DNA from 4 places in the uncultured Rummeliibacillus sp. genome. Region 4 is predicted to be linked to each of the others. Evidence: riboswitches for the same ligand, from Rfam matches in the RefSeq annotation. Region 4 holds a riboswitch; each other region holds the start of a gene.
The links. A riboswitch is a leader RNA that binds a small molecule or an ion and turns the genes downstream of it on or off. The one in region 4 is predicted to bind lysine.

Region 1 (3,218 bases), on a different contig from region 4:
ATATCAGTACGGTGCATCGATTGGTGCAAATATTCAGCTCTTCTTTTTTCATCTACGTTTTCTGGAACGATAAATCCATTTTCGAATAAAGCATTCTTCACATCACTATCTAAAGAATCTGTACCAGACCTTTTTAAGGACTCCATAACCTCTGCTTTTTCTTTATCTGTAAAATCAACAATAGCACCCGTATAGCTATTGTATAAAATGACACCACCATCATCTGTTTTAGACAATGCATTAAACTTTGATGGTACATATCTGTTGTTATTCTCCAAAATTCACAACCCCCTTGTTCAATCATTTTTATTCTTTTTCTAACACTTCTATTCCCAAGATGTACTATTATTTTTTCTTTAAAAATAGCAAGATATTAGAAGTATAAAAATGAACAGTTAATGTAAAAACTACTTCATCATTAAAATTAGGAGCAGTTAATAATATCTTACCATAAAACTAGATATCAGCAATTCCAAATTGTTTTAAATGTTAGTAATGCTTCATTTATTAGAAAGATTCAAACGATTCAAGCTAAAACTTTGCAAAATTCAGAAGCAAGATATTATTAATAAGGCCAATCTTATTTTATGATTCCCCTTGAAAAGTCCTTTCTCTTATGACTGCCCCAAATCTCTTTTAATTCAAAAATTTGGTGTAAAAAATAGTAAGGTACCATCTCTCCATCTTCAACCATTTGCATTAGTTCCTGCTGTTCTACCCATTTAACAGCCTGTACTTCTTCTTCCTGTAATTGTAGTTCTTCAATGTTTACATCTTGGGTAATCATATAATAATCATCAAATCCATTAGGGAAATTTATCGTAAATCGTGGTCTTTCATTTGATAGGTTAATAACTAGTCCTAATTCTTCCTTTACTTCCCTTTCTGCCGCATTTTGACTAGTATCTCCCGCTACTGCAGAACCAGCAGCTGATAAATCCCACATATTTGGCCACCCTTTTTTCCAAGGCTGTCTTTGCTGAATCAATAACTGATTTTCGCTATTAAAAATACAGACATGGACTACCAGATGATAGTCTCCTTCATCCATTTGATCCCCTCTTCTATGTAATCTTCCGGTTAGTCTACGATCTTGATCATAAACATCCCATAATTCATCTTCATTTTCATCTCTTGTCATAGTGCATCCTCCTTTAGAAATTAAATTCCTTATGCAAAAAATTTTATTAACCAAACAATACTATAAATTAGGATACTAACTAAAATAAATCCTGCCATAAAATATGAAAAACTTTTTAGCAAACATTTACCTACTTCGTAAATAGTTGTTGCTAATTCATCAACTATTCTTCTCATCCCCATATCCCTCCCTAGCTAAGTATATCGTAAGGTCTTATATATTTTATAATTACCTGTTATAACACAACTAATATTTATGACATTGCAATCCTGTAAAAAAAGTGGTATCATTCCATTAAATTAAATATTCACTTATTTCAATATTTTCTTTGAAGTAAGGATAGAGGAGCAAAAACCATTAGTACACAATTGGAGGATAATGAGATCCGTTGATGATTGTGAAAAGGGGGATTTGCCGAAGTGGAGAGAACCTCATTTTTCTCGAAGCTGGTTCTGTTGTTGAATAAATACAGAACTGTCATGTAGTTATCTATATGGAGGGCTATCATACGCACAGAAATGAAACTGTTTCTACTGCAACAACGTAGCCTCGTTGTTGCTTTTTTGCGTTAACTTACTAATTGCCCTTCTCCCTCTAGTTTATTTATATAAAATAATGAAGGATGTGGAGAAGTATGAATTTTGGACAAATTTTAACGGCTATGGTGACACCATTTGATCAGAAAGGTGAAATCGATTTTCCTGCTGCAGAAAACTTGATAAATCATTTAATCGCAAATGGCACAGATGGGATTGTAGTGGCTGGAACAACAGGTGAATCTCCTACACTATCTACAGAGGAAAAAGTAGAATTATTTAAATTTGTTGTGAGAATAGTGGACGGAAGAGTTCCTGTTGTAGCGGGTACAGGATCTAATAATACAAGTGCTTCAATTGAATTGACAAAACAAGCTGAAAATGCTGGTGTCGATGCAATTATGCTAGTCGTTCCTTACTATAACAAACCTTCTCAAGAAGGATTATATCAACACTTTAAAGCCATCGCTGAAGAAACAACACTGCCAATCATTTTATATAATATTCCTGGCCGCAGCGTGATTAATATGGCAGTCGATACAACTGTACGCCTAGCTCAAATTCCTAATATCGTTGCGATTAAAGATGCTAGTGGTAACTTAGATGCAATGGCTGAAACCATTAGCCGAACACCCGAAGATTTTGCAGTATATTCTGGTGATGACAGTTTAACATTACCTGCACTATCAATTGGTGCCACAGGTGTCATTTCCGTTGCATCACACATTATTGGCAACGAAATGCAAGCAATGATTTCAAAATTCAAAAATGGCAATACAACAGAAGCTGCTCAAGATCATCGTAAGCTTCTACCAATTTTCAAAGGATTATTTGCCGCTCCAAACCCATCACCGGTGAAAGCAGCATTGAATATTAAAGGAGTCCCAGTTGGTGGCGTTCGCTTACCTATTATTCCTTTAAATGACGAAGAGACAAGCGCTTTACAAGAAGTATTGAAAGTAGTGGATGAAAAAGAAGAAATAACATTATAAGTAAATCTTCATTTACTATTATTATTTATATTCAACATTAAAGCTCACGCGTATCAAATAAGATAAGCGTGAGTTTTTTATTTGGAGTTTCAAAGTTCGAAAGCATCGATGAAACTTATTCTCTTGTATTTACATTCCTTTTATCGCTTGCCACTTACCACCTTCAGACATCTGTCACACTTTTCAAATTGACGAATATACTGATGATGGAAGCCTAAGAAAAGGATTGATAAAAATGCAAAATAACTATAATTGGTATCCATGTACACATTGCTATTCACAAACCCAGGGTTATTATAATTGGTATCCATCACCTCATGGGTATCAACCTGTTGCTATGCCCTACCCACAAACTTCTACGCCTCAACTAGTAAGTACACCTATGAATAATAATGAGTCAATGTTGTTGAGAGATTATGGAAAGAATCCTTTCGCTATCAATATAGCAAGCGCTACTAAACTAAACAATACGTATCGTACTGCCCTTTGGACAGGTAAACATTTACAACTAACACTTATGAGTATTGAGGTTGGTGATGATATAGGATT
Region 2 (3,218 bases), on a different contig from region 4:
TATGAAATGTTCATAATTGAAAATAATATTCTCGTAAAATACTATGATTTATATCTACTTATTATACGGAGAGAATAGGTATGGAAATGTTGAATTCAGTGATTTAGAAGAAAAGAAATGATTCTTAATTATTTGCCTATACTAAGCAAACAACCTGTAAGAAGGGTAAATGTAGTCTTCTTAAATCGGTATGTAATCTACATATTTTTTCTTCATAATAATTCATTTATGATAGAGCTAATTGAAGTATTTTAATGGGGGGTTCACTAATGCCGATGTTAAATGAGGCAATTGACTTTATCAAGATGTATTATTTAGAAAACAAATTGCCCACGGACCAACTGGAACGACGTCTAAAATACATCAAGCAAGATATTAAGAAGTTTGGCGTTTACACTCATACGACAGATGAACTTGCTTATGGTGCAAAAATAGCTTGGCGAAATAGTAATAAATGCATTGGGCGATTGTTTTGGCAAACACTTCAAGTGAAAGATCAACGTGGGATAAATGATGAAAAAATAATTTTTGAAAAACTTTTAGAGCATATAGAATTTGCAACAAATAACGGAAAAATAAGACCGACTATATCTATCTTTGAATCACAGAAAGTAAGAATATGGAATCATCAATTGATTCGCTATGCTGGTTATGAACAAGATGATGGTTCAGTAATTGGAGATTCTAGTTCGATAGACTTTACAAAAGAATGTATAAAATTAGGATGGCAAGGAAAAGGCGGACAATTTGATGTATTACCAATAGTGATACAAGTTGAAAATCGTAAACCGCAGTTGTTTGAAATTCCGCAAAGATATGTTAAAGAGGTGCAATTGCGACATCCAAATTTCGAATGGTTCGTTGATTTACATTTAAAATGGTATGCTGTACCGATCATTTCAAGTATGAAGTTTGAAATCGGAGGCATTACATATACAGCAGCTCCGTTTAACGGATGGTATATGGGTACGGAAATTGGTGCTCGTAATTTAGCTGATAAAGATCGTTATAATATGTTGCCAATAATTGCTGAAAAAATGGATTTAGATACATCTTCCAATGCTAGTTTATGGCGTGATCGTGCATTAGTAGAACTTAATGTAGCGGTACTTTATTCTTTCAAAGAAGATGGTGTGAGCATTGTTGATCACCATACGGCTGCACAACAATTTAAACGTTTTGAAGTTAATGAAACGTCTGAAAATCGAGATGTGACTGGTAATTGGACATGGTTGATCCCTCCTTTATCTCCTGCAACGACACATATTTTCCACAAGCCATATGATAATACGAAGAAACTACCAGGGTACGCTTATCAAAAGAATCCCTACTAATTAGTAAAAGTTATTGAAAATCGAGCGAAGTTTTGTCGCTCGATTTTTTATCTTTCTTCCATTTATATAACAATGTTTTACACATACTTTGTAAAAATAAAACTCTTTAGTATCTTTAAGAGATAGTAGATTAAATGATTATTGTCTTAGTTGTATTATAATTCCAGTATATTTACGTCTTGTTATTGAATTTACCCTGTATTATAATAGACACGTATTAAAATTATATATTGCATGCCTCATCCAATAGATGAGGTAGAGGTCGCGATATTCATGAGTATGATCGACGAGATGAAAAAGCATTACAGACTCGATTAAAAAAGGGAATATTGCCGAAGTGTTGGTAAGCTTTTTATTGCTAATGCTGGGGCTGCTATCGAAAGGTGCAGAACTGTCACGTCTAAAAAGGCGTGTTGAGCTATCTTTATCAAGGTTGATGGGGAGTTTATATACCATCTCAATTTCCTTGGATGGTATTTTTTATTTGCTTCAAACCGACCTTTCTTGCAATGAAAATCGGAAAGAGGAGAAATATGAGTATAAAAGAGACAAGCTCTAGTGAACAACAGAGCTTAAATAGAGGTCTAAAAAGTCGTCATGTTACTATGATTTCACTCGGAGGAACAATTGGGACAGGATTGTTATTGGCGAGCGGAAATTCTGTTGCTGCTGCTGGACCGGGTGGTGCGCTTTTGGCTTATGGTTTAATCGGTATAATGGTATTTTTCTTAATGACTAGTCTTGGAGAAATGGCAGCGTATATGCCTGTATCAGGGTCATTTAGTACGTATGCTTCAAAATTTATTGATCCATCGTTAGGGTTTGCTCTAGGATGGAACTACTGGTATAACTGGGCCATCACTATTGCAGCAGAAGTTTCAGCTGTTTCAATTGTTATGAAATATTGGTTCCCTGAAACACCTTCATTTATATGGAGTGCAGCCTTTTTAATAATTATTTTTGTCTTAAATTATTTATCTGTTAATAGTTTTGGTGAAAGTGAATATTGGTTTGCGATTATTAAAGTTGCAACGGTTATTATTTTCTTAATCGTAAGCTTTTTAATGATTTTCGGTATTTTAGGTGGAAATGCACCGGTTGGTTTTACGAATTTCTTTAAAGGGGATGCACCATTCCACGGAGGTTTCTTTGCGACATTTGGTATTTTCTTAGCTGCAGGGTTCTCATTCCAAGGAACTGAGTTGCTTGGTATTACTGCTGGGGAAACAAAAAATCCAGACAAAACGATTCCAAAGGCAGTAAAACAAATTTTTTGGCGTATTTTGTTATTCTATATTCTAGCAATATTAGCTATTGGGTTATTGATTCCATATACAGATGCTCGCCTTGCTAATAGCGATGATGTCACTGTTAGCCCATTTACTTTAGTATTTGAAAATGCTGGTATTGCTTTTGCAGCTTCAATTATGAATGCAGTAATTTTAACTGCTATTTTATCAGCCGGTAACTCAGGATTATATGCATCATCCCGTACATTGTGGGAATTAGCGATGGAAGGTAAAGCACCAAGAATTTTCAAAAAGTTAAACAAACGTGGTGTACCAGTTGCAGCACTTATTGCTACATTATTAGTTGCTTGTTTATCTTTCTTAGCATCTTTATTTGGGACAGGTACTGTGTATATTTGGTTATTAAATGCATCGGGGATGTGTGGGTTTATCGCATGGTTAGGTATTGCAGCGAGCCATTACCGCTTCCGCAAAGCGTTTGTTGCACAAGGACATGATCTATCTGAACTACCATACCGTTCGAGATTTTTCCCGTTTGGTCCAATCTTTGCATTTGTAGTATGTATGATTGTTGTATTAGGGCAAAATTATACAGCATTTACAGGTGGTCATATTGATTGGTATGGAATATTAG
Region 3 (3,218 bases), on a different contig from region 4:
TAAAATCTTATATTACATAATAATCTAAGTATACGTCGGGTATTCAAAAAAATATTACTCTCTCATTGAATATTAGTGAGAGAGTCTTTTTATGCAAAAGGACTCCACTAAAACTATTTTTGTGAAGTCCTTTTAACATATCTATACATTTCTTTTTTATTATTGTGCAACCTTTTCTTTTAATGAAAGACCAAATTCCTCATGTAGTGCATTCGCAGCTTTTAACATATCTTCTTGTGGTACTACAACTGATACTTTTATTTCAGAAGTACTTACCATTTTTACTGGTATACCTTCACGATATAAACGGTCGAACATGGAAGCTGCTACACCTGGATTTGATACCATACCTGATCCTACAATTGAAACTTTTGCTAGTTCGCCTTCGTAATCTATATGATCATATCCAAGGATATCTTTATGTTCAGATAGAACTTGTAATGTATCTTGTAAATTTTCTTTTTTTACTGAAAATGATACAGATGGTTGTGTTCCTTGAATAATCGTTTGAACAATGATATCAACATTGACATGATTTTTTGCTAATGTTGTAAAAATATTAGCTAACGATCCATTATAGGCCTCTTTATAATATACTGTTAAACGAATAATATCCGGTTCAAACGCAACACCACGTACTACTAAATCTTTTTCCACTTCGATTTCCTCCTTCAAGATTGTACCTTCAACATCCTCGTAACTCGAACGAACAGACATAGGAATGTTGTGGTTTTTTGCTACTTCGACAGATCGTGGATGTAAGACACCTGCTCCTAGGTTCGCTAGTTCAAGCATTTCGTCATAAGACAATTCCTTTAACTTTCTAGCACCTTTTACAAATCGTGGATCACTCGTATAAACACCATCAACATCTGTATAAATATCACAACGTTCGGCATTTAACGCTGAAGCAATAGCAACTGCAGTCGTATCTGAACCACCACGTCCAAGCGTAGTAATATTTCCTTCGTCATCTATCCCCTGGAAGCCAGCAACGACAGCCACTTCCCCTGCTTTTAACGCATCATTGACTGCTTTTGGCTTTATGTTCTCGATTCTCGCGTTACTTGGTACATGTTCTGTAACAATACCTGCTTGCCAGCCAGTAAATGATTTTGCCTCGATTCCTAACTTATGTAATGCAATTGATAACAATGAAATCGTCACTTGTTCTCCAGTGGTCAACAATACATCCATTTCCCTCTTTGAAGGTGATTCGGAAATTTCGTGGGCCATATCCACAAGTTGATCCGTTGTTTTACCCATTGCTGATACGACAACGACAATGTCATATCCATTTTTTTTCTCACGCTGAATGCGCTTAGCAACATGCATAATTCTTTCTGTTGTTGCAACGGAAGTTCCGCCAAATTTCACTACTAAAGTACTCATCAAAACGCTCCCCCTACATCAGAATGTGTGGGCGACTTTCACAATGACTTCTAATGAAAAAAGAGCAGCTCTTCACATAAAGTGAATAGGCTGCTCTTAGCATGCACGTTCAAAAGAACATTCATGTGAGATAGCCCTCCAGAATCTATTTTTGACTCTGACAATTCTACATTTCTTCAATGTAGAACCAGCAGCAAGTTGGAATTAGCAAACTTGCAACTTCGGCGGCTTCCCCTTTCACCGACTTTCAAAGAATCTAATCATCCTCCGGTCGGGTACTATTGAAATCCGCGCCTCTATCATCACTAAATCAGTGATTTTTAATTGGTGACACTAAGATACCATATCATTTACTTCCCTTGCAATCGTTTTTCCGAAAAAAAGTCAATTATTGTCTGAGCTAGTTTTTTAGGTACACCAGCTTTTTGCAATTCATCAAAAGTTGCTTTTTTAATCTTATTAATCGATCCAAAATGTTTTAGTAATTGTTGTTTCCTTTTTGGGCCTACTCCTGGAATCTCATCTAAAATAGATGTAATAGCATTTTTTTCATGTAATTGTCTATGGAATGTAATTGCAAATCTATGCACTTCATCTTGGACACGCTGTAATAGATAAAACGCTTCACTAGTTCGTTTTAATGGAATAATCTCAGGCGGATTTCCATAAAGCAATTGAGACGTTTGATGCTTATCATCTTTTGCCAATCCAGCTATTGGTATATCTAGCCCTAGCTCATCTTCCAAAATTTCTCTGGCCACTTCCATCTGACCTTTCCCTCCATCAGTCACCAGTAAGTCTGGAAGTGGTAAACCTTCTTTTAAAACTCTCGAATAACGCCGACGAATAACTTCTCTCATTGCACCATAATCATCATGTGCATTTGCATTTTGGATTTTAAATTTACGGTATTCTTTTTTACTAGGTTTACCATCTATAAAGACAACCATGGCTGAAACAGTATCAGCCCCGAAAATATGCGAGTTATCAAACGCTTCAATTCGTAGTGGAGTAGCAATATTCATCGCATCACCTAGTTGTTCACAAGCACCCACTGTTCTTTGTTCTTGTCTCTCGATTAGTTGGAATTTTTCTGAAATTGCTATTTGAGCATTTTTTGATGCTAGATCAAGCAATTCCTTCTTATTTCCTCTTTGTGGTTGTAACACGTTGATATCTAAGACTTGTTGCAACATATCTCCTTCAATTTCTTTGGGAATAAGAATTTCTTTCGGTTTAATATGTTCCGCCTTTTCATAAAATTGGCCTACAAAAGTTAGAAACTCATCTTCCGGTTCACCATATGAAGGAAATAAAGATACATCTCGTTCAATAAGTTTTCCTTGTCTTACAAAAAATACTTGGACACACATCCATCCCTTATCTACCGCATAGCCAAATACATCTCTATTGGTAAAATCAGTTGTCGTAATTTTTTGTCTTTCCATTACAGACTCGATATGAGCTATTTGATCTCGATATTCTTTTGCACGCTCAAAATCTAGCTGTTCAGAAGCAGCTAACATTTTTTTCTGTAATTCTTCTTTAACCTTTGCGTGGCCACCATTTAAGAAATTCACAATCTCCTGAACCATATCATCGTATACCTTTTTTTCTATATCTTTTATACAAGGGGCTAGGCATTGACCGATATGGTAATACAAGCAAACACGATTAGGAAGGGTTTGGCATTTTCGTAAAGGATATAAGCGATCAAGCAATTTTTTAGTTTCATTTGCTGCATAGACATTTGGATATGGTCCAAAGTATTTGCCTTTGTCTTTTTTAACTTTCCGAACTGTCAATAATCGTGGGTGTTTTTCGTT
Region 4 (3,218 bases):
AAGAAAGGGCAAAAATATTTTTAGAAGCTATTATTGGCAATATTCATGATAAATATATACTTGAAGATCAACTTCAAGAAGATGAAGATATTGAATTTTTAAATGAAGAAGATTTAACAGAAGAAGAACGTCAATTTTTTGAGGAACTCGAAAAGATGGAAGCAGATGAAGATGAAGGTTTAGATGAAGATGATGAGTTTAACTTTGAACCATTCACAACATTCACGTTTATTCGCCATTATGAAGGAATTCGTATGGATGAATATTCCATCCATGTAAATGTCGGTGTTTATACAGGTGTAATTCGTGATTGCTCGATTATTTTACCTGACGAATCACAATTATTAGCGATGAATATGGAGCCTGTTGTGTCTATAGAAGTAGCTAAAACAATTTTTAAAGAGCATTTACAAATGAAACTAGCACGTACGATAAATTATGAAGACGAAGATGAAGATGTAACTTTATATGGATTAGATTATGTAATGGATTTCCCTCAAAACAGAAGAATAGAAAGAATCGATGCAACTACAGGTGAGGTTTATTACGAATTCTCAGATGTTCTAAGAGAAGGATAATAGTAAATAAATTTATTTGAATGAACAATGGATTTCCGAAAACTATAAATCTTAAAAATAATTAGAAAATAAGAATTGACAGAAAAACACTAGTATTGTAGACTGTTCACAACAAGTAAATACGACCTCACTTATTGGTGAGGTAGAGGCGCGATATTTATTAGTTCTTGGCGGAGTTAGAGAGAGCGGTGAAACCGGGAAGAAGGAAATGTTGCCGAAGTTTGTAATAGATCTCGATATTACATGCTGGGCTTGCAATGAATAATTGTAAGACTGTCTCAATAAGCTACCCTGGTTTATTGAGTTGAGCTATCTCATTTTGGGATAAAAGTGGAGGATTTGGGACTAGATATATTCTGGAACCTGAGTTCAACTCAGGTTCCTTTTATTTTTGTATCGAAGTACCTGTATGGCCAATGAATAATAGAATTGGCTGAACGGGTAGATGCAAAGATTAGACATTTAGCTCTTTTTCTACACATAAGGGAACTGTTTTTAAAGGAGAGGGAAATATGAAAAAGACATGGACATTATTAACTGGTGTTTTATTAATGGCCATCCTTGTATTAGCAGGATGTGGCACAGGCGATTCTAAAAAGTCGGAATCATCAGGAAATGGTGAGGAACAAGATACATTTACAGTAGGTATGGAAGCAGGATATCCACCTTTTAACTGGACACAATCAGACGATTCAAATGGTGGTGTTGCTATTAAAGGAAATGCAGAATTCGCAAACGGCTATGATGTGCAAATTGCGCAAAAAATCGCAGATGGTTTAGGCAAGAAATTAGTTGTTGTGAAAACAGAATGGGATGGTCTTGTACCAGCACTAACTTCTGGGAAAATTGATGCCATTATCGCCGGTATGTCACCAACGAAAGAACGTAAACAAACAATAGATTTCTCAGATATCTACTATAAATCTAATTTAGTAATGGTTGTAAAAAAGGGTAGCAAATATGATGGTGCAACATCAATTACTGATTTCAAAGGTGCGAAGGTGACGGCTCAGTTGAACACTTTCCACTATACAGTTATCGATCAAATTAAAGGCGTTAAAAAACAAACTGCAATGGATAATTTCCCAGCAATGCGCGTTGCACTTGAATCAGGTAAAATTGACGGTTACGTTTCAGAAAAACCTGAAGCTGTTTCAGCAACAGCAGCTAACGACAAGTTTGCAATGGTAGAGTTTACTGAAGGCGAAGGATTTAAAACTTCAGAAGAAGATACAGCAATCGCGGTTGGTTTACAAAAAGATAGTGATTTAACAGATAAGATCAATGAAATCCTTAAAGGAATTTCAGAAGCAGACCGTGAACAAATCATGGATGAAGCGATCAAAAATCAACCAGCAGCTAAATAGTTATATTGAACTTAAAGAGCTACCGATTGTGATTATTGCAATTGGTAGTTCTTGTTATGCTTTTAAGGAGGAGTAATAATGAGCTTAGAATGGTTTATCAATATCATTACAAATAACTGGCCGATGTTCTTAAGAGGCGCTTGGATGACACTGGTTATTTCAACAATCGGGACTATTATTGGCGCATTAATCGGCTTGATTATTGGCGTCATTAATACAATTCCAAAGGGCAATGGTGGAGCTAAAAAGTGGCTCTTGAAAATTATCAATGCTATTTTAACAATTTATGTTGAGTTCTTCCGTGGCACACCTATGATTGTGCAAGCAATGGTCGTTTATTACGGATCAGATTTGTTGTTTGGTATTGATATGAATCGTACTTTTGCAGCAATTTTTATCGTATCGATTAATACAGGCGCTTATATGGCTGAAATTGTTCGTGGTGGGATTATGAGTATTGAACAAGGACAGTTTGAAGCGGCTCGAGCTATAGGGATGAACCATTGGCAAACAATGATTCATGTTGTGTTGCCACAAGTAATGCGCAATATCTTACCTGCAACAGGAAACCAATATGTTATGAATATAAAAGATACGTCTGTATTAAATGTAATTGGTGTGACCGAATTGTACTTCCAAACAAAATCTATTGCAGGAAATAACTTTCGATACTTTGAGTCATTCTTTGTAGCATGTGTGATTTACCTAGTAATGACGATTATTGTTACGCAAATTTTGCGATTCTTTGAACGTAAACTCTCGGGTAATGCAAATTATCAAATGTTAGATGACGCTACATATATCCGTAGACCGGAACAGACGAAATAGAGGTACAAAGGAGAGAAAAAACTATGGAAACCATTATCGATATTCAGCATCTTAGTAAATCCTTTGGTACACATGAAGTATTAAAAGACGTTAATTTTTCTGTTAAAAAAGGTGAAGTAGTATGTGTTATTGGATCATCTGGGTCAGGAAAGTCAACACTTTTGCGTTGCATAAACTTGCTTGAAACACCAAGTGGCGGGGAGATTTTTTATAAAGGTAAAAATATTCTAGCAGATAAGCATAATCTTAATACGTTTAGAACGCATTTAGGAATGGTATTTCAACAATTTAATCTATTTAATAATTGTGACGTATTAAGTAACTGTATCCTTGGGCAAACAAAGGTTTTAAAACGTTCAAAAGAGGAAGCTAAGGAAGTAGCTATGAAATATCTAAAGGTAGTTGGTATGGATCGTTATTTAAATGCGAGACCTAGCCAATTGTC

Region 1: another riboswitch for lysine. It lies ahead of dapA (4-hydroxy-tetrahydrodipicolinate synthase); the one in region 4 lies ahead of Q0977_RS06400 (transporter substrate-binding domain-containing protein).
Region 2: another riboswitch for lysine. It lies ahead of Q0977_RS15750 (amino acid permease); the one in region 4 lies ahead of Q0977_RS06400 (transporter substrate-binding domain-containing protein).
Region 3: another riboswitch for lysine. It lies ahead of Q0977_RS01805 (aspartate kinase); the one in region 4 lies ahead of Q0977_RS06400 (transporter substrate-binding domain-containing protein).

Annotation. Positions count from the first base shown of each region.
Region 1 is NZ_CAKQBI010000009.1:85,941-89,158, forward strand. Features, by position in the region: gene Q0977_RS08140 (radical SAM/SPASM domain-containing protein) at 1-278, opposite strand, end outside; gene Q0977_RS08145 (NUDIX domain-containing protein) at 581-1,141, opposite strand; gene Q0977_RS08150 (hypothetical protein) at 1,171-1,317, opposite strand; lysine riboswitch at 1,474-1,653, shown strand; gene dapA (4-hydroxy-tetrahydrodipicolinate synthase) at 1,776-2,669, shown strand; gene Q0977_RS08160 (cupin domain-containing protein) at 2,905-3,218, shown strand, end outside.
Region 2 is NZ_CAKQBI010000035.1:7,668-10,885, reverse strand. Features, by position in the region: gene Q0977_RS15755 (nitric oxide synthase oxygenase) at 276-1,334, shown strand; lysine riboswitch at 1,583-1,763, shown strand; gene Q0977_RS15750 (amino acid permease) at 1,868-3,218, shown strand, end outside.
Region 3 is NZ_CAKQBI010000002.1:25,959-29,176, forward strand. Features, by position in the region: gene Q0977_RS01805 (aspartate kinase) at 160-1,392, opposite strand; lysine riboswitch at 1,516-1,699, opposite strand; gene uvrC (excinuclease ABC subunit UvrC) at 1,743-3,218, opposite strand, start outside.
Region 4 is NZ_CAKQBI010000007.1:57,210-60,427, forward strand. Features, by position in the region: gene Q0977_RS06395 (hypothetical protein) at 1-578, shown strand, start outside; lysine riboswitch at 714-898, shown strand; gene Q0977_RS06400 (transporter substrate-binding domain-containing protein) at 1,091-1,945, shown strand; gene Q0977_RS06405 (amino acid ABC transporter permease) at 2,024-2,773, shown strand; gene Q0977_RS06410 (amino acid ABC transporter ATP-binding protein) at 2,797-3,218, shown strand, end outside.